Regions from separate parts of the Marinactinospora rubrisoli genome, predicted to be linked through region 2. Evidence: riboswitches for the same ligand, from Rfam matches in the RefSeq annotation. Region 2 holds a riboswitch; the other holds the start of a gene.
What was found. Region 2 has a riboswitch for glycine ahead of gcvP (aminomethyl-transferring glycine dehydrogenase). Riboswitches for the same ligand answer to the same signal wherever they lie in the genome.
Positions count from the first base shown of each region.

Region 1: it holds a riboswitch for glycine, as region 2 does, so the genes downstream of both, gcvT (glycine cleavage system aminomethyltransferase GcvT) here and gcvP (aminomethyl-transferring glycine dehydrogenase) in region 2, are expected to answer to the same signal.

Region 1 covers NZ_JBHTBH010000009.1:296,532-306,848, forward strand. Annotated here, with positions in the region: gene ACFQRF_RS19800 (3'-5' exonuclease) at 1-95, opposite strand, end outside; gene ACFQRF_RS19805 (asparaginase) at 390-1,358, shown strand; gene ACFQRF_RS19810 (NAD(P)/FAD-dependent oxidoreductase) at 1,508-2,725, shown strand; gene ACFQRF_RS19815 (SRPBCC family protein) at 2,749-2,934, shown strand; gene ACFQRF_RS19820 (ferredoxin) at 2,972-3,163, opposite strand; gene pip (prolyl aminopeptidase) at 3,251-4,210, opposite strand; gene ACFQRF_RS19830 (AMP-binding protein) at 4,764-6,473, shown strand; gene ACFQRF_RS19835 (3-deoxy-7-phosphoheptulonate synthase) at 6,563-7,624, shown strand; glycine riboswitch at 7,865-7,961, shown strand; gene gcvT (glycine cleavage system aminomethyltransferase GcvT) at 8,010-9,131, shown strand; gene gcvH (glycine cleavage system protein GcvH) at 9,254-9,634, shown strand; gene glyA (serine hydroxymethyltransferase) at 9,639-10,317, shown strand, end outside.
Region 2 covers NZ_JBHTBH010000005.1:242,145-252,461, reverse strand. Annotated here, with positions in the region: gene ACFQRF_RS12470 (Uma2 family endonuclease) at 1-232, opposite strand, end outside; gene gcvP (aminomethyl-transferring glycine dehydrogenase) at 369-3,263, opposite strand; glycine riboswitch at 3,373-3,461, opposite strand; gene ACFQRF_RS12460 (MerR family transcriptional regulator) at 3,652-4,251, opposite strand; gene ACFQRF_RS12455 (bifunctional nuclease family protein) at 4,704-5,174, opposite strand; gene ACFQRF_RS12450 (FHA domain-containing protein) at 5,522-6,067, opposite strand; gene ACFQRF_RS12445 (sugar phosphate nucleotidyltransferase) at 6,554-9,052, opposite strand; gene ACFQRF_RS12440 (CDP-alcohol phosphatidyltransferase family protein) at 9,108-9,872, opposite strand; gene ACFQRF_RS12435 (PrsW family intramembrane metalloprotease) at 10,107-10,317, shown strand, end outside.

The sequences.
Region 1 (10,317 bases), on a different contig from region 2:
GCCGCCGGGTTCAGGCCGGTCGTCTCCATGTCGATGACCGCGTACTCCAGATCCCGCGCCGGGCGGCCGGCCCGGGTCCGGGTCAAGGCCCCCATCCGGAATCCCCACCGGCCGGCACGGCCGTCGTCCCGCACGTGTTCGCCCCTGTCTGCGTCGTTGCTCGTCGGCCAGGTGTCCCGCCGCGGCGGCTCCCGGGCCCGACGCTCGACCCTACCCGCTGCGGCCGACGCCGCCGGAGCGGGCGCGGGCACGGCGGCTCCGGGGCGGCCCGGGCCGGGCCGGGCACGGCGGTTATGCTCGGCCACGTCCGGAACGGCGCGATCGCCGGCCTCCGTACCTCCCCCGCTTCCCCCGCCCCGCCGACCGCCCCGACGCGTGTGAGGATCGCCATGCCCGAGACCCCGCTGCCCGCCCACGCTCCCCTCGTCGAGGTCGTCCGCTCGGGATTCCGGGAGGGGGTGCACTACGGGGCCGCCGTCGGTCTGACGGCCGCCGGAGAGGTCGGCTACGCGCGCGGGCCGGTGGCGGAGCCCATGTTCCCGCGGTCCGCGGCCAAGCCGTTCCAGGCCCTCGCCTGCCTGCGCGCCGGCGCCGAACTCACGGGCGAGCGGCTGGCGATCGCGGCCGGCAGCCACGCTGGCTCCGACGCCCACGTCGCGACGGTGCGCGGCATGCTCGCCGCGGCCGGGCTCACCCCCGAGGCGCTGCGCTGCCCGCCCGACTGGCCGCTCGACCGCGCGGCCCGCGACACCGTGCTGCGCGCCGGTGGCGGGCCGGACCGGCTGCGGATGAACTGCTCCGGCAAACACGCCGCGATGCTCACCGCCTGCGTTCGGCAGGGCTGGGACACCGCCGGCTACCTGAACCCCGGCCATCCGCTGCAGACACTGGTCCGCGCCGCCGTCGAGGAGAAGTGCGCGGAGCCCGTCGCGCACACCGCCGTCGATGGCTGCGGCGCGCCCCAGTTGGCGGTGTCCCTCACCGGCCTGGCCCGCGGCCTCCGCGCGATGGCGCGCGCCGATGCCGGCTCCCACGAGGCCGCCGTCCTGGACGCCATGCGCACGCACCCGGAGTTCGTGGCCGGGGAGGGCCTGGCGGACACGCTCGTGATGCGCCGGCTGCCCGGCGCAGTGTCCAAGCGCGGCGCCGAGGGAGTGGTGGTGATCGGCGTTCCGTCCGGCGAGACGGCCGCCGTGAAGATCAGCGACGGCGACGCCACCGGGCGCGCCGCCACCATGGTGGCGCTGACCGCGCTGGCCGCGCTCGGCGTCGACGTCGGCCCGGTGGCCGAGCTGCTGAGCCGCCCGGTGCTCGGCGGCGGTGAGCCGGTGGGCGTCGTGCGGCCCCTGGCCGGCTGACCGCCGTCCCTCCGGGGCGTTCCCGGCGGCGATTCCCGGAATCACCGGCGATCCGCCCATCGTTGGCATAGCCGGGGGCTCGGGCCGCCGCCCGGCGCGGCACCGGTATACCGGACCCGGAGCCGTCCGGTACGAGGAGTGGAGGTCGGATGCGCGACGTCGTGGTCGTCGGCGGCGGGATGGCGGGACTGGGCACCGCGGAGGCGCTGCGCGCCGCCGGGTTCGACGGCACCGTCACGCTGGTCGGCGAGGAGCATCACCGCCCCTACTCCCGTCCGCCGCTGTCCAAGGAACTGCTCACCGGCAAGGGCACGCCCAGAAGTCTCGTGCTGCGCGACGAACCGGAGTTCGACGCCCTCCACCTCGATCTTCGGCTCGGTCGCCGGGCCGAACGGCTGCTCCCCGGCGAGCGCGCGGTCGAACTCGACGACGGCACGCTCGTGCGCGGTGACGCCGTCGTCATCGCCACCGGCGCCGCCGCCCGCCGTCCCGGCACCGGCCTCGCCGGTGTGCACGTGCTGCGCACCCTCGACGACGCCGAAGCCGTGCGGGCCGGGCTGGAGGCCGTCGACCGCGTCGTGGTGGTCGGTGCCGGTTTCATCGGCGCCGAGGTCGCGGCGAGCGCGCGCACCCTCGGCCTGGACGTCACCCTCATCGAGGCCGCGCCGACCCCGATGACCCGGGTGGTCGACCCGCGGGTGGGCGCGGTGCTCACCGAACTGCACCGCGACAATGGCGTGGACGTCCGCCTCGGGGTCGGAGTGACCGGCTTCGAAGGCAGCGACGGCCGGGTGACGCGCGTCCGGCTCGCCGACGGCAGCGCGGTGGAGACCCCCATGGTGGTGGCGGGGCTGGGCGTGCGGCTGAACACCGACTGGCTCGCGGGATCCGGCGTCGAACTCGCCGGCGGCGCCGGTGGCGTGCTGCTCGACGCCCACTGTGAGACGACCGTGCCCGGCGTCTACGCGGCCGGCGACCTCGCCAACTGGCCGCACCCGCGCTACGGCGGCCGGCTGCGGCTGGAGCACTGGACGAACGCCGGGGAGCAGGCGTCGGTGGTCGCCCGCAACCTGCTCGCCGGCGACGGCCGCCGCGAGACCTACGCCCCCGTCCCGTACTTCTGGTCCGACCAGTACGGCATGAAGGTGCAGTTGATCGGCCAGGCCGCCCCGGCCGACACCGTGGAGTTCGTGCACGGCTCGCCGCAGGACCGCAAGTTCGTGGCGTTCTTCGGCCGCGCCGGGATGCTCGTCGGCGTACTGGGGCTGCGATCCACCGCCAAGGTCATGCGGTACCGTCCGTTGCTCGTGGAGTCCACCACGTGGGAGCAGGCCCTCGCCGCCGCCGGCCGGCAGCGCCCCGCGTGACCGCAGTGGCCGGAGGAACTTCCATGCCACGACGGACATCGGTGTCGGTCTCGCGCGTCATCCCGGCCGCCGCGCCGGTCGTGTTCGGCATCATCGCCACCCCGGCGGCGCACGCGGACCTCGACGGCTCGCGGCGGATGGCCCCGGCCATGAGCACCACACTGGCGCGGCTGGCCGCCGCGGCCGGCCGGCTCCCCCGGCGCGCCTAGTCGCACCCCCCACCGCCAGGGCGGAAGGGCGTGGCGGTCAGCCTTCGATCTCGATGGCCTGTTTGGGGCACATCCGGGCGGCCTCCTCCACCCGGTCCCGCCACTCCTCCGACGGTTCCTCCTGAAGTACGTAGAGGAAGTCGTCGTCACGCACCTCGAACACCTCGGGGACGATGCCCATGCAGACGGCGTTGCTCTCGCAGCGGTCGAAGTCGACGTTCACTCGCATCGCGTGTCCCATCTCACTCGTCGCGGTGTCACCGCGAGCCTATCCCCGTGCCGGGACGCCGGCGCGGTCCGCCGGCGTCCCCACCGGTCACTGAGAAGCGAACCGGTCCGTCGCCTCGATGAGGTGGTGCAGGATGCCGGGCTCGTTGTAGGCGTGCCCGGCGTCGTCGACCAGGTGGAACTCCGCCTCCGGCCACGCCCGGTGCAGGTCGAAGGCCGTCTTGGGCGGGGTGCACACGTCATAGCGCCCCTGGACGATGACGCCCGGGATGGAGCGCAGCTTCCCGGCGTTCTCGATGAGCTGCCCCGGGCTCAGGAACCCGCCGTGCACGAAGAAGTGGTTCTCGATGCGGGCGAACGCCAGCGCGTAGGCCGGCTCGGCGAAGTCCGAGCGCATCCGCTCGTTCGGCCGCAGCGAGATCGTGGACCCCTCCCACACGCTCCACGCCTGCGCCGCCGCCAGCCGCACCGCCGGGTCCGGGGAGTTCAGCCGCTCCGAGTAGGCGCCGATGAGGTCGTCGCGCTCCTCCTCCGGGATCGGCGCCAGGTAGGCCTCCCACTCGCCGGGGAACAGGAACGAGGCGCCGTTCTGGTAGAACCAGCGCAGCTCCTCGTTGCGCAGCGTGAAGATGCCCCGCAGGATCAGCTCGCTGACCCGCTCGGGGTGCTCCTCGGCGTAGGCGAGCGCCAGCGCGCTGCCCCACGACCCGCCGAAGACCTGCCAGCGTTCCACCCCCACCATCCGGCGCAGCCGCTCGATGTCGGCCACCAGGTTCCACGTGGTGTTCGTGTGCAGCTCGGTCTCCATGCGGCTGGCGTGCGGGGTGCTGCGCCCGCTGTTGCGCTGGTCGAACAGCAGGATGCGGTACCGCGCCGGATCGAACAGCCGGCGGTGGTCCGGGGTGCAGCCCGCCCCGGGCCCGCCGTGCAGGAACACCACCGGCTTACCGGTCGGGTTACCGCACAGTTCCCAGTAGACGCGGTTCCCGTCGCCGACATCGAGCATCCCGCTGTCATAGGGCTCGATGGGCGGATACAGCGTGCGCATGGAGAGCGCCCTTCTAGAACGAGGTGGTTGTCGTGCTGGGGCCACACGCGTCCGGAGACCGAAGCGGCGGGGGATCGGCCGGTCCAGCGGACCGGGAAGCCGGGGCGCCGGGCCCCGGGCGGAGCCGCGGCGACGTGGGAGGGGGTCACGTGCGCGACGGTGGACGTCTCGCCGCCGGCGGTGGAGGAGGACGGCGTCCGCCCCGGGAACGCGTGCGCGGGTTCCGGCCGCGCCCCGGATACCGTCCCGCCGAGAGGCGCGGAGTCGCGGGCGATGAGCCGGCGCCCCGCTGGGAGTGGCCTCGGGAACGGATGGGCAGCGCACCGAAGGACCGGGAGGCGTGACCGCCGCGCAACTCGTCCATCGGCCCAATCCTAGACGTGCGGCGCCCCGTGAACGGTCGGTCCGGCATACCCGCGACCGGCCCGGTCGGCGGGCCCGGCCGCGCCGCGCGCGCCCGAACCGGCGTCGCGGTCACCGCACCGCATAGTGACGGGCACACCGCGCTCCGCTACAGTGACTCCAGTCACAGCCTGCGCGCGGGGAGGGCACCATGTCCCAGCCGGCCACCGAAACGTTCCGGGCCGCCCGGGACCTGCTGCTCCGTCACCGGACCGATCCGGAGGCCGCCCGGCAGGCGTTCACCTGGCCGCGCCCCGACCCGTTCAACTGGGCGCAGGACCACTTCGACGTCGCCGCCGGCCAGCACCCCGACCGCTGCGCGCTGTGGGTGATCGACGACGACGGCACCGAGACGCGGCTGAGCTACGCCGAACTGTCCCGCCGCTCCCGCCAGGTCGCCAACTGGCTGCGCGCCCAGGGCGTGCACCGCGGCGACCGGGTGCTGGTGATGCTCGGCAACCGGGCCGAACTCTGGGAGACCACGCTGGCCGCGATCCGGCTGGGCGCGGTGCTCATCCCCGCGACGCCCCTGCTGGCCGAGACCGACCTCGCCGACCGGATCGAACGCGGCCGGGTCGCGCACGTGATCGCGGACGCCGCCGAGACCGGCAAGTTCGCGCGGATCGGCGGCCACTGGACCCGCATCTCGGTCGGCCAGGTCGCCGGGTGGCTGAGCTACGCCGACTCCGCGCACGCCGGGGCGGAGTTCGAGCCCGACGGCCCCACGCGCGCCGACGATGAGCTGCTGCTCTACTTCACGTCCGGCACCACCGCCACACCCAAGCTGGTGCGGCACACCCACGCGTCCTACCCGATCGGGCACCTGTCCACGATGTACTGGATCGGCGTCCAGCCCGGCGACGTGCACCTCAACATCTCCTCCCCCGGCTGGGCCAAGCACGCGTGGAGCAACGTGTTCGCGCCGTGGAACGCCCAGGCCACCGTGCTGGTGGTCGACCAGAGCCGGTTCGACGCCACCCGGCTGCTGGCGGCGATCGTGCGGTGCGGCGTCGACACCTTCTGCGCGCCGCCCACCGTGTGGCGGATGCTCATCCAGGCCGACCTGGGCGCGTGGCGGGTCCCGATCCGGGAGGCCCTGGCCGCCGGAGAGCCGCTGAACCCCGAGGTCATCGAGCAGGTCCGGCGGGCCTGGGGCCTCACGGTCCGCGACGGGTTCGGGCAGACCGAGACCACCGCGCTCGTCGGCAACCCGCCCGGGACGGAGGTGCGGCCCGGCTCGATGGGCCGGCCGCTGCCCGGCTACACCGTGGTGCTGGAGGATCCCGTCACCGGGGAGCCCGCCGAGCAGGGCGAGCTGTGCGTGGACCTCGCCGACCGGCCGGTGGGCGTGACGACCGGGTACGGCGACAGCGACGACCGCACCGCTCAGGCGGTGCGCAACGGGCGCTACCACACCGGCGACATCGCGGCCCGCGACGGCGACGGCCGCATCACCTACATCGGCCGGGCCGACGACGTCTTCAAGGCGTCGGATTACCGGATCTCCCCGTTCGAACTGGAGAGCGTCCTCATCCAGCACGAGGCGGTCGCCGAGGCCGCGGTGGTGCCCTCCCCCGACCCGGTCCGGCTCGCGGTGCCCAAGGCCTACGTCGCGCTCGCCGCGGGCGCGGCCCCCGGCCCCGACCTGGCCCGCTCCATCCTCGCGCACGCCCGCGAACGGCTCGCCCCCTACAAGCGCGTGCGGCGCCTGGAGTTCGCCGAGCTGCCCAAGACGGTCTCCGGCAAGATCCGCCGCGTCCAGCTGCGCGGGCTGGAGGACGCCCGCGGACCCGTCACCGACGGCGCGCGCAACCCGGGCGAGTACTGGGAGGAGGACTTCCCGGGGCTCAAGGAGCGCTAGCGGACCGGTTCCGCCGCCCCGGCCGCGGCCCCGGCCGCTGAGCGGGGACGTTAGGGTGTTGGGGGTGCCTGGGGAGGGAAAAGGAACACATGTCAAGTACCAATGACACCCGCGTCGTCAGCTACCAGCCGCTGGTCGCCCCCGCGGACGTCCTCGCCGAACTGCCCATGGGGCCGGAGCGCGCCGCCCTCGTCGAGGATGCCCGCAACGAGGTCAAGCGGGTCCTCGACGGCGACGACGACCGGCTGCTCGTGATCGTCGGGCCGTGCTCGGTGCACGACCCCGCCGCCGCGCTGGAGTACGCCGAGCGTCTCAAGGCGCTCACCCCGGCCGTCGAGGACGAACTCCGGGTGGTCATGCGGGTGTACTTCGAAAAGCCGCGCACCACCCTCGGGTGGAAGGGCCTCATCAACGACCCCGGCCTGGACGAGAGCTACGACGTGCACCGCGGCCTGCGCACCGCCCGCAAGCTGCTGCTGGACATCGGCTCGCTCGGCGTCCCGGCGGGCACCGAGTTCCTCGATCCCATCACACCGCAGTACATCGCCGACGCGGTCGCCTGGGGCGCCATCGGGGCCCGGACCACCGAGAGCCAGGTGCACCGCCAGCTCGGCAGCGGACTGAGCATGCCGGTCGGCTTCAAGAACGGCACCGACGGCGACGTGCAGGTCGCCGTCGACGCGTGCGGCGCGTCCGCCGCCGCGCACACCTTCTTCGGCGTCGACCCGGCCGGCGCCGGCGCGGTCGTGACCACCTCGGGCAACCCCGACTGCCACGTGATCCTGCGCGGCGGCCGGTCCGGCCCCAACTTCGACGCCGACAGCGTCCAGAGCGCGCTCGACGTCATCGAGGCCGCCGGGCTGCCCCGCCGGCTGATGATCGACGCCAGCCACGCCAACAGCGGCAAGGACCACCGCCGCCAGCCGGCCGTCGCCGAGGCCATCGCCGCGCAGGTGTCCGCGGGCGAGCACGGCATCATCGGCGTGATGCTGGAGAGCTTCCTGCTGGAGGGCGCCCAGCGGCTCGGTGACCCGGCCCGGCTCGCCTACGGCCAGAGCATCACCGACGCCTGCATGGGCTGGGAGACCACCGAGAGCGTCCTGGCCGGCCTCGCCGAGGCGGTCCGCCAGCGCCGCAAGACCGCCCGCTGACGGGCCCCGAACCACCGCACTCCACGGCCGCCGTCCCACCGGACGGCGGCCGTCGGCGTTCCCCGGCCGCCGGGCGCGGGACCGCGCCGGACGGGCGCGCCCCTGTGCCCGCGAGGCGGGCGCTGCTACGCTGATGCCGGTCGCCGACCCCGCACGGGAGAGCGTCCGCGCAGCCAGCGTGGGCCGCCGAAGGAGCAAGTCCTCCCCAGAGAACCTCTCAGGCGCACCGGACCGCGCGGGCGAGACCACTCTGGAAAGCAGGGGCCGCGCGCCCCTCGCCGAAGGTGCAAGCCACACCGTGGCGAAGCTCTCAGGCTCCGATGACAGAGGGGGAGGATGGCACCGCCAACGGCCGACATTGACGACCATCCTCTCAGGAGACTCCATGAGCGCGCCCGCAGCCGCGACCGAACCCCGTAGAACCCCGCTGTACGAGGTGCACGAACGGCTCGGCGCCACACTGGTCGACTTCGCCGGCTGGCTGATGCCGCTGCGCTACGGCAGCGAGACCGGCGAGCACCGCGCGGTCCGCGAGGCGGCCGGGCTGTTCGACCTGTCCCACATGGGAGAGATCCTGGTCCGCGGCCCCCAGGCGGACGCCTTCCTGGACTACGCCCTGGTCGGCCATCTCTCCGCGGTCACGCCCGGGCGGGCCCGCTACACGATGATCACCGCCGAAGACGGCGGCGTCCTCGACGACCTCATCGTCTACCGGCTCGCCGACGACGAATACCTCGTGGTCGCCAACGCCGCCAACACCGGCACCGTCGTCGCCGCTCTGCGCGAGCGCGCCGCCGGATTCGACACCGAGATCGCCGACGAATCCGCCGAGTACGCGCTGATCGCCGTCCAGGGCCCGCGCGCCGCCGACATCCTCGCGGCGCTCACCGACGCCGACCTCTCCGGCATCCGCTACTACGCCGGGTACCGGCACACCGTCGCCGGCCGGCCCGTGCTGCTCGCCCGCACCGGCTACACCGGCGAGGACGGCTTCGAGCTCTTCGTCCGCCCCGGCTCCGCCGCCACCGCCCTGTGGGACGCGCTGACCGCGGCCGGCCAGGCGCACGGCCTGGTGCCGGCCGGCCTGTCCGCCCGCGACACGCTACGGCTGGAGGCCGGCATGCCGCTGTACGGCAACGAGCTCACCGCCGACGTCACCCCGTACGAGGCCGGGCTGGGCCGGGTGGTCAAACTCGACAAGCCGGGTGACTTCGTCGGCCGGCGGGCCCTGGCCGAGCGCGCCGAGAGCGGCCCCGCCCGCACCCTGGTCGGGTTGGTCGCCCGCGGTCGGCGCGTCCCCCGGCAAGGGCACACCGTGCTGCGCGAGGATCAGCCGGTCGGCGTCGTCACCAGCGGCGCGCCCTCTCCGACACTGGGCCGCCCGATCGCGGTGGCCTATGTCGACGCCGGGGTCGACATCGCGGCCGGATCGTTCGCCGTGGACGTGCGCGGCCGCGCCGAACCCGTCGACGTGGTCGAGCTTCCGTTCTACCGGCGGGAGCGCTGAACCGCGGAGTCCGCCCCGGCCCACCGCTTCGGGCGCGGGCGTCGGAGCAGATCAGTGTCGTCAGCCCGGACACCGCGCTGACCGGCCGTGCTGGATAATGGAATACCTCCTGGAGAGTTGAATTGAGCGTTCCCGCGGAGCTGGGTTACACGAGCGAGCACGAGTGGGTGGCCATCAACGAGGGCGTCGCCACCATCGGCATCACGGCCTTCGCCGCCGAGGCGCTGGGCGACATCGTCTTCGTCGAGCCCCCCGAGGTCGGGTCGACCGTCACGGCGGGCGAACCCTGCGGCGAGGTCGAGTCCACCAAGTCGGTCAGCGAGATCTACGCACCCGTCAACGGCGAGGTGGTGGACGTCAACCGCACAGCGGTGGAGGAGCCCGAACTGGTCGGCACCGACCCGTACGGCCAGGGCTGGCTGTTCAAGGTGGAGCTCGCGGACGAACCAGCCGATTTGCTCACCCCGGAGCAGTACACGCAGCTGACCGAAGGTGAAGGTTAACGACATGGCCGCCGAGACCAATCCGCTCAACCAGACACTGGCCGAGCTCGACCCGGAGGTCGCTGTCGCCGTCGGCGCCGAACTGGCCCGGCAGCGCGACACCCTGGAGATGATCGCCTCGGAGAACTTCGCCCCGCAGGCGGTCCTGGAGGCCCAGGGGACGGTGCTCACCAACAAGTACGCCGAGGGCTACCCGGGCCGCCGCTACTACGGGGGCTGCGAGCACGTCGACGTCGTGGAACAGCTCGCCATCGACCGCGCCAAGGCGCTGTTCGGCGCCGAGCACGCCAACGTCCAGCCGCACTCCGGGGCGCAGGCCAATACGGCCGTGTACTTCGCCCTGCTCAAGCCCGGCGACACCATCCTCGGCCTCGACCTCGCGCACGGCGGGCACCTCACGCACGGCATGCGGATCAACTACTCCGGCAAGATCCTCAACGCCATCGCCTACCACGTGCGCGACTCCGACGGCACCATCGACTATGACGAGGTCGAGGCGCTCGCCAAGGAGCACCAGCCCAAGATGATCGTCGCCGGCTGGTCCGCCTACCCGCGTCAGCTCGACTTCGCCCGGTTCCGCGAGATCGCCGACCAGACGGGCGCGCTGCTCATGGTCGACATGGCGCACTTCGCCGGTCTGGTGGCCGCCGGCCTGCACCCCAACCCGGTGCCGTTCGCCGACG
Region 2 (10,317 bases):
GCGGCCTGAGCTGTAGGTCCAGCGACCTCACGGTGCGCTGGTGCTTGCCAGACGCGACAGGCGACACGGTGATCGTGCTCCCTTCGATGATCTCGGCTCGAAGCCCCCTGGGAAGGTCAAGGCTGTCGAGCAGGTCGAAGAGCGCACGCGACTCCGCAGGCGCCGGTGAAACGTCTGAAGTCGTTTTCTCAGGGGCGAGCGTCGTCATCTCCGACTCCTCGTTCTTGGACATGGACGATCACACCCTGTCACATAGCAACGACACTTACGGTCTCTTCTGCCATTTCACCGCGTTGAGTACCAGTGGCGCCAGTCCCCACCCCGGATACCGACGCCACCGCGCTCTCAGCGCCATCCGACGGCGCGCCTCACTCCGCGAACGCCTCCGGCGGCGGGCACGCGCAGACCAGGTTGCGGTCGCCGTACGCCTGGTCGATGCGGCCCACCGGCACCCAGTACTTGTTCAGCCGCAGTTCCGGCACCGGGTAACCGGCCTCGGTGCGGGTGTAGGGGTGCTTCCAGTCGTCCGCCGTCAGCGCCTCGGCGGTGTGCGGGGCGTTCTTCAGCGGGTTGTCGGACGGGTCATAGCCGCCGTCGGCGACTCGGTCGATCTCCGCTCTGATGGCGACCATGGCGTCGATGAAGCGGTCCAGCTCCGCCAGGTCCTCGCTCTCGGTGGGCTCGACCATCAGCGTGCCGGCCACCGGGAACGACATCGTCGGCGCGTGGAAGCCGTAGTCGATGAGCCGCTTGGCGACGTCCTCGTTGCTGATCCCGGTGCGCTTGGCCAGCGCCCGGACGTCGATGATGCACTCGTGCGCCACGAGCCCGCCGGACCCGGTGTAGAGCACCGGGTAGTGCGGGGCGAGCCGCCGGGCCACATAGTTGGCGTTCAGCACCGCGGTCTCGGTTGCCGCGCGCAGGCCGCGCTCGCCCATCATCCGGACGTAGGCCCACGAGATCGGCAGGATGCCGGCGGAGCCGAAGGGCGCCGCCGCGACCGGGCCGACGCCGGTGTGCGGGCCCGCGTCCGGCTGGCCCGGGTGGTTGGGCAGGAAACCGGCGAGGTGGGCGCGCACCGCGACCGGGCCGACCCCCGGGCCGCCGCCGCCGTGCGGGATGCAGAACGTCTTGTGCAGGTTGAGGTGGCTGACGTCGGCGCCGAACTCGCCGGGCTTGGCCCAGCCGAGCAGCGCGTTCAGGTTGGCGCCGTCGACGTACACCTGCCCCCCGGCCTCGTGCACCAGATCGCACACCTCGGTGATGGTGTCCTCGTACACGCCGTGCGTGGAGGGGTAGGTGACCATGATCGCGGCCAGCTCGTGCCGGTGCGCCTCGATGACCCTGCGCAGGTCGGCGAGGTCGATGTTGCCATCGTCGTCGCAGGCCACCACCCGTACCCGCAGCCCGGCCATGACCGCGCTGGCGGCGTTGGTGCCGTGCGCCGAGCTGGGGATGAGGCAGACGTCGCGGTCGGCGTCGCCACGGCTGCGGTGGTAGGCGCGGATGGCCAGCAGCCCGGCGAGTTCGCCCTGCGATCCCGCGTTGGGCTGCAGCGACACCGCGTCATAGCCGGTCACCTCGGCCAGCCAGCCCTCCAGGTCGCGCACGACCCGCACCATGCCCTCGGCCTGGTCCAGCGGCGCGAAGGGGTGCAGCCGGGCGAACTCCGGCCAGGTGATCGCCGCCATCTCGGCCGTGGCGTTCAGCTTCATCGTGCAGGAGCCCAGCGGGATCATGGTCCGGTCCAGCGCCAGGTCCTTGTCGGCGAGCCGCCGCAGGTAGCGCAGCAGCGCGGTCTCGCTGCGGTGCGTGTGGAAGACGGGGTGCTCCAGGTAGTCGACGCCGCGCCGCAGCGCCTCGGGCAGCGCCGGGCCGCCGGCGGCGCCCGGCGCGGCGGAGCCGCCGAAGGCGCGCAGCACCAGGCCCAGGTGCTCTTCGGTGGTGACCTCGTCGCAGGAGATCCCGACCGTGTCGTCGTCCGCACGCAGCAGGTTCACGCCGAGCTCCCGCGCGCGCTCGACCACCGCGCCGGCCCGGCCGGGAACCCGGACCCGCAGGGTGTCGAAGAAGGCGTCGTGCGGCAGCTCCAGCCCCAGCTCCCGCAGGCCCGCGGCCAGCCGAACCGCGTGCCCGTGCACCCGCTCGGCGATCGCGCGCAGGCCGTGCGGCCCGTGGTGGACGGCGTACATTCCGGCCATGACGGCGAGCAGCACCTGCGCCGTGCAGATGTTGCTGGTGGCCTTCTCCCGCCGGATGTGCTGCTCGCGCGTCTGCAGCGCGAGCCGGTAGGCGGGCCGGCCGGCCGCGTCGACCGACACCCCGACCAGCCGGCCCGGGAGCTGGCGCTGGAGTCCGGTCCGCACCGACATGTAACCGGCGTGCGGCCCGCCGAACCCCATCGGCACCCCGAAGCGCTGGGTGGACCCCACCGCGATGTCGGCACCCAGCTCCCCGGGGCTGCGCAGCACGGTGAGGGCCAGGATGTCGGCGGCGACCACGGCGAGGGCACCGCGCGCGTGGGCGGCCTCGATGACGGCGGAAGGGTCGCGCACCGCGCCGCTGGCGGCCGGGTACTGCAGCAGCACGCCGAACGTCTCGCCGTCCGGCACGTCCGGCAGCCCGCCGGCCAGGTCGGCCACCACGATGTCGATACCGAGCGGCTCGGCCCGGGTGCGCAGCACGGCGAGCGTCTGCGGGAAGACGTCGGAGTCGACCACGAAGGTGGCGCCGCGGCCCTTGGCCGCCCGGCGGGCCAGCGTCATGGCCTCGGCCGCGGCGGTCGCCTCGTCCAGCAGGGAGGCGCCCGCGACCGGCAGCCCGGTCAGGTCGGAGACGACCGTCTGGAAGTTGAGCAGCGCCTCCAGCCGCCCCTGGGAGATCTCCGGCTGGTAGGGGGTGTAGGCGGTGTACCACGCGGGGTTCTCCAGGATGTTGCGCTGGATCACCGGGGGCGTGACGGTGTCGTAGTAGCCCAGGCCGATCATGCTGGTCAGCACCTGGTTGCGGTCGGCCAGGGCGCGGAGTTCGGCCAGCGCCTCGCTCTCGCCGACCGGCTCGGGCAGGGCCAGCGGCGCGGCGGCGCCCCGGCCGTTCAGGATGCTCCGCGGCACGGCCGCCGCCATGAGGTCGCCCGTGGACGGGAATCCGACGGTCTCCAGCATCTTCGCGCGCTCGGCCGGTCCGGGCCCGATGTGCCGATCGGCGAACTCGCGCGCCGCCTCGGGGGCGGGCGAACGCTCGTGGGTGGGCTGGTGCGGCATGGAGACCTCCTGGTCGCTGAGCCGTGGAACGGCTGCTCCTGCTTGGTCTCCCCCTCTGTCGCGCATGCCGGCGGTGCCGCAGGCGGATGCCGCCCGCTGCTCCAGAGTGCCTCTCCACACGGTCCTTTTGCCTGAGAGGTTGGGTGGGGAGGGTTGCCCCGTCGGCGCCCCTTGAGGGGTCTCTCCCGTGTGGTATCAACGGCGGTATTGCGTTGGCAGTTTCGCATTATGTCAACGCGTCACGCGCCATGGTACTGACGTGCGTCTTCTGTGGCATTCCCGGCATCGGGCGGATCAACCGTGCCGGCCCGGGGCGGCGGGGACAGGGCCGCGGGTTTCGGCGGGAGGGGCTGGACGGGGCGCGGGTGGGCGGCGGTCGTGCGTCAGGTCATCCGGTCCGGCGCTCGCGGCGGCGGCGCGCCAGCTCGTCGGTCGGGTGGGGGTCGGGGAGGGGTTCGGCGAGCCGTTCGCCGGGGAGTTCGCGCAGCGACCCCTCCAGCTCGCGCCAGACCCGCCCCAGGGCGATCCCGAACACGCCCTGACCGCCCTGCAGCAGATCGACCACCTCGTCCGGCGACGTGCACTCGTAGACGCTCACGCCGTCGCTCATGAGGGTGATCTGGGCGAGGTCGGCGGTGCCGCGCTCACGCAGATGCTGGACGGCGGTGCGGATCTGCTGGAGGGAGATGCCCGTGTCGAGCAGGCGCTTGACGACCTTCAGCACCAGGATGTCGCGGAAGCTGTACAGACGCTGGCTGCCCGAGCCGTGTGCGGGCTGCACACTCGGCTCGACCAGCCGGGTTCTCGCCCAGTAGTCGAGCTGACGGTAGGTGATTCCGGCGGCCGCGCAGGCCGTTGGCCCCCGATAACCGACGTCCATAGGCAGCGCCACCACGTCCTCTTCACACAGCAGGCCCTGCTCGCCAGCGCGCCGTATCGCTGATCGCCTGTGGTCGGAGGCTTGCTGCTTGCCGCTTGTAACCGCCACGCCGAACCTCCGGCTCCTCGACCCGCGGCGGTGTGACAAGGGGAGATGCGGATTGCGCCGCGGGTACCTTCGACACTGAAGGTAAGCCGGTCGCATGGACAGCGTCAACGACAGTGATCGGCGCGTCGCGGAACCTCTCCGCTGGTCCTGTCGCGTGTTGCCCCGGGGCATCGGAACACCGCCGCCCACCGCCCTGAGCCCTCCGCCGAGCGAACCGCTCACCCTCCGCCACCGTCGCGCCGGGCGCCGGGCCGGCGGCGCGGACGCGCCGGATGGAGACGGAGAACGGCCGGACGGCGCGATCGGGGGCCGTGGCCGGCCCTCGTACCGGCTCAGCCTAACGCTGCGTGGCGCCCGAATCCGCCTCCGGATACGCGAACACCCGGCGCCCGCGCCACGGGACCGCTAAAGTGGATGGCGCGGAGCCGGGAGACGTCCCGGTCCCGTCCCCGTCAGGTGGTGCGCCCGAAGTCCTCTGGCGTGATGTTGTCGAGGAACTCCCGGAACTTCTCGACCTCGTCCTCCTGCTCGTCGGGGATGGGCACTCCGGCCTCCTCGATGACGTCCTCCCCCGCGTAGATGGGTGCGCCGGTGCGCAGCGCGAGGGCGATGGAGTCGGAGGGTCTGGCGCTCACCTCCACCCCGTTGGAGAAAATCAGCTCGGCGTAGAAGATGCCGTCGCGCAGCGCGGTGATGTTGACCGTCCTGAGCGTGGCGTCGAGCGCGTCGAGTACGTTGCGGAAGAGATCGTGGGTCAGCGGCCGGGCGGGAGTCACGCCCTGCTGGGCCAGGGCGATGGCCGTGGCTTCGACCGCACCGATCCAGATGGGCAGGTATCGCTCCCCATCCGACTCCTTCAACAGGACAATCGGTTGGTTCGACGGCATCTCGACCCGGACGCCGACAACCTCCATGTGCTTCACTGCGGCTCCGTCCCACGACTCGTCGTGCCGGAGGGGCACCGGCCAGGCCGTGCTCTGCTCCGTCTCTCACGGTACACCGCCGAGGCTCGGACGTGTCGAGCCGCTGGGCCCCGGCCGCTATCCGCGGTCAGCGGCGCTGAACGGCCGCACCATGCGGTGGTCCCATTGACCGAGGTGTTGATCACACACCCCGGGTCGCCCCTTTCGCTGCCGGTCTCCCTACAAGGCTGTCCGCCAGGGCCGGTGCGCAAACCTCCGGTGCGCGGGACACATCGCGATGCCTCCCGCGCCGCGGAGGTGTGCCGGTGACCGTGCCCGGGGAGCTCCCGCCGAGCACGCCCGGGGGATCAGCCGCGCTGCGCGTTGGTGAGGAGCACCAGGCGGAACTTGCCGATCTGCACCTCGTCACCGGGGCTGAGCCGGGTCTCGTCGATGCGCTCGCGGTTGACGTAGGTGCCGTTCAGGCTGCCGACGTCGCGCACGCCGAACGCGTCGCCGCGCCGGAAGAACTCCACGTGCCGCCGCGACACCGTGACGTCGTCGAGGAAGATGTCGCTGTTCGGGTGGCGACCGGCGGTGGTCAGATCGCTGTCCAGCAGGAACCGGCTGCCGGCGTTGGGGCCGCGCTTGACCACGAGCAGAGCGGTACCGGAGGGCAGCGCGTCCAGCGCGGTGGGGTCGGCGACGACGTCCTCGCCGGCGTCCGCCTCGGCCTCCAGCGCCTGGATTCCGGAGATGGAGATGGTGGACGTGGTCTCGCCGACGGAGTCGCGGCGCTCGCGGGGCTGCGGAGCCTCCTGTCCGGCCTTGCGGATGGGGGAACCACAGTTGGAGCAGAAACGGGCATCATCCGCAACGGCGTGACCGCACTGCGTGCAGTAAACGCTCGACATAGGTCGGCTCGGCCTCCTACCGCACGGGGCGGTGCTTGTATCGGCTGTTGTTGACGTGTCGGGCGACCGGCGAACCGGTCACCCCCATGGGGCCCGGGCCAGCGCGGCGGGGCCGCCCGGCGGCCTCACCCGGTCGGTCGTGCCAAGGTCCCTCCCATGATCGGTTGGTTCCGCTCCGTTCGCCACCCCCTGGGTCGGGAGGCAGGCGGATACGGCCCGGCGCGCACTCCAGGAACACTCGACTCTAAACCATATCCGCGCCCCGCCCGCCCCAGTGCCAGACACGGATCGGGGCCCGTCGACGGTCCGCCGCCGGAGAGGTGACGTGCATCCGCCGGCCGGCCCTGTGGGACCGGCCGACGGAATGGTGCCCTGGTCGCGCTCGCCGCCTCACTCCCCTCCACCGCCGACCCGACCCGGCCTCCGGCACAAGAAGGCCGACGCCTCCGGACGCTCGGCGGCTCGCCGCTCCGCGCCTCCGGTCGGTCAGCCCTCGGCGCGCTCGACCACCGCCGCCCACTGCTCCAGCAGCCGCTGCGCGGTATCGGTGTCGGGGCCCTCGGCCCACAGGTGCGTGACGGCTTCGGACGTGTCGGGAAGCACCAGCGCCCAGCTGCCGTCGGGCTCCATGACCCGCACGCCGTCGGTGGTGTCGATGTCGCGCCCTTCCGCGGCCTCCACGACCTCGCGCATGACGCTGCCCTTGACCGCCCAGGGGGTGGGGACCGAGCGGCGCAGCAGATGCGCCTCGGGGATGCGCTTGTCGATCTGGCTGAGGGAGAGCTTGGTGCGGGCCACCAGCCCGAGCAACCGGATGAAGGCGGCGATGCCGTCGCCGGTGCGGGAGAACTCCGGAAGGACGAATCCGCCCCGGCCGTCGGCGGCGAAGATGATGTCATCGGCCATGGCGGCCTTGGTGAGCTCGTCGACGGCGGTGGGGATCCACTGCACCTGGACACCGTGGAATCGGGCGACCTTCTCGGCCACCCGGGTGGTGGTGACCGGCAGGGCCACCCGCCCGCCGCGCCGCTCGGCCGCGACCAGGTCGAGCACCACCAGGAGCGCGCGCTCGTTGTCGACGAGTTCGCCGTGCTCGTCGACGATCGACAGCCGTTCGGCCACCGGGTCGAACCGGACGCCGAAGTCGGCGCCGGAGGAGCGCACCAGCTCGCCGAGCCGCTGCAGGTCGCGCATCTGCTTGGCGAGGGTGTCGGTGGGGGACGCCTCGTCCAGCCGGTTGTTGACCGTGAGCACGTCGACACCGAGACGGCCGAGCAGCGCCGGCAGCACCAGCGAGCCGGTTCCCCCGGCGCAGTCGACCACGATCTTCAGTCCGGCCTCGGAGATGCCGGTGGTGTCGATGCGGCGCAGCAACTCCTGGCTGTAGTTCTCGACGCCGCGGGAGGGGAAGGAGAGTTCGGCGATCTCGCCCGGGAACGCCCGGCGGTACTCGGCCCGGGAGAAGACCCGCTCCAGCTTGCGCTGCGCCGCCGGGGAGAGGTCGGCGCCGCGCTCGTCGAGGAACACGATGTCGACCGACTGCGGGTCGCCGGGGCTGGTGCGCAGCGCGATGCCGCCGCCGACCCCGCTCTGCCCGGTGTGGAAGCGCGCGACCGGAAGCGGGACCGCCTCCAGGTCGCGGACGTCGATGGCGCTCGCCGTCAGGGCGCTGATCACCGCGCGCTTGAGGGTGCGCGCGGCCCGGGAGACGTCCCGGGAGGTGGTGACGACGGTGCCCTTCTTCAGGGTGGTGGCGTAGGCGCTGGCCAGGCGGACCGCCAGCTCGGGGGTGATCTCGACGTTGATGAGCCCGGAGACGCCGCGCGGTCCGAACAGCGAGCGCTGGCCTCGCGACTCCCAGATGACGTTGGTGTTGACGACCGCGCCGGCCTCGATGGTCTTGAAGGGGTACACCTTGAGGTCGTTGGCGAGGTAGGCCTCGGACTCGATGACGCACTCCTCGCCGACGACGGTGCCCTCCTCGATGCGGGCGCTCGGCATGACGTCGGTGTTCTTGCCGATGACGCAGCCCCGCAGGTGGGTGTTGGCCCCGACGTAGACGTTGTCGTGGATGACCGCGCGGTGCAGGAACGCCTCGGAGCGGACCACCACGTTGCTGCCGAGCACGGTGAACTCGCGCAGCTCCGCGCCGGCCTCGACCTTGGCGTAGTCACCGATGTAGAGGGGGCCTTTGAGCACGGCCTCGGGATCGACCTCGGCGCCCTCGGCCACCCAGACGCCCGGGGACATCTCGAAGCCGTCGATCTCGACGTCGACCCGCCCGGACAGCACGTCGGCCTGGGCCCGCAGGTAGCTCTCGTGGGTGCCGACGTCCTCCCAGTAACCGTCGGCGATGTAGCCGTAGAGGGGGGCGCCCTCCTTGAGGAGTTCGGGGAAGACGTCGCCGGACCAGTCGACCACCTCGCCGGCCGCGACCTTGTCGAGGACCTCCGGCTCCATGATGTAGATGCCGGTGTTGACGGTGTCGGAGAAGACCTGGCCCCAGGTGGGCTTCTCCAGGAAGCGCTGGATCCGGCCCTGCTCGTCGACGATGATGATGCCGAACTCCAGCGGGTTGGCCACCCGCTTGAGCCCGATGGTGACCATGGCGCCGTTCTCGCGGTGGAAGCGCACCATGTCGGTGAGGTCGATGTCGGTGAGGGCGTCGCCGGAGATGACGATGAAGGGTTCTCCGCGCAAGTGGTCTTCGGCGTTCTTGACGCTGCCGGCGGTGCCGAGCGGCACCTCCTCGGCCACGTAGTGCAGATTCATGCCGAGTTCCTCGCCGTCACCGAAGTAGTTACGGATCAGGGTCGCGAGGAACTGGACGGTCACGACCGTCTCGTCGAAGCCGTGCCGCTTCAGCAGCCGCAGCACGTGCTCCATGATGGGTTTGTTGACGACGGGTAGCAGCGGTTTCGGCTGGTTGGCGGTCATCGGCCGCAGCCGCGTGCCCTCGCCACCGGCCATGACGACCGCCTTCATCGGGGCCACCCCCAGACCCCGGTCGCAGTACGGCGAAACGCCCTCGGGCGTGCTCTCATGGTGGGGACGTCGCTCCCTTCCTGTCACTGGACGGTGGCCCGGAGTCACCGGCGTGCCGCCCGGGAGGCTTGCCCGCCTCCCGGCCGCCTTTGATCGCCTCGGGATCATCCGCCGTGGCCGCCGGCCGCGCCGCGGACGCTGGGTCGGCGTCCGCATCACCCGCACGGTCGGCCCGCCGGGCCTCCCCGATCAATCGCAGGCCCTGAACCGCGTAGAGCAGTCCGGCCCACCAGTAGATAGCCGTTCCCCAGATTGCGAACGCCCAACCCACTATTCGTGCCAGATCCCCCACAATGCCCCCATATCCCGCGAGGAACAGCAGGGGGAATGAGTAGAGCAGGCACAGGGTCGCCGCCTTGCCGGCGAAATTGACCGGCAGCGGGCCGTAGCCGAAGTGCCGCAGGATCGGCAACGCGAGCACGATGAGAACGTCGCGCAGTACCAGGATCGCCATGAGCCACCAGGGGATGATGCCCCGGACCACCAGGCCCAGCAGCGCGGCGAAGATGTACAGCCGGTCGGCCATGGGGTCCAGCACCGTGCCGAGCCGGCTCGTCTGGTTCCAGGCGCGGGCGATCTTGCCATCGAGCCAGTCCGACAGCCCGGCGAACGCCAGCACTCCCAGCGCCCACACGTCGGCCTGCGGGCCGAGCACCAGCCACAGGAAAAGGGGCACGCCGAGCAGCCGCAGGATGCTCAGTAAGTTCGGGATCGTCCAGACGCGGTCGCCCACCGGATCCGCATTCGTCGGGATCGCCACCCGCACCTCCCTTTCCCGCTTTGGAGCCTACCCACTGGTTCGGAGTGCCGTGCGGCCGTCCACAGCCGCCGCCACCAGGTGCGACCCCACCGGCCGCCCGACCGCCCAAGATAGCGCGGTCCGCCGTGACCTCCTCGTTCGCCGCCGCCTTCGGTCTCTCCTGTCCCTTGCCCACCGCCGCCGCCGTGAAGCGTCCGCGCCGCCGCGCGGCACACCCGCCACGTTCAGTGAACCATGTCGTCACGCTCCGTATACTCCGCGGGTGAGGCGGCGCTCGGCGAGGCCGGGACGCTGACGGAACAGGGGGCGGCACAGATGGACGACGAGTATCCGGCCACCACCCGGTGGGGGGCCTCCCCCGCGGTGAAGGGGCGGCGCCGCCCGGCGTGGCCGCGGCTCTTCGGGGCCGGCCTGCTGCTCTGGCTGGCCGCGGTGGTGGTGACGT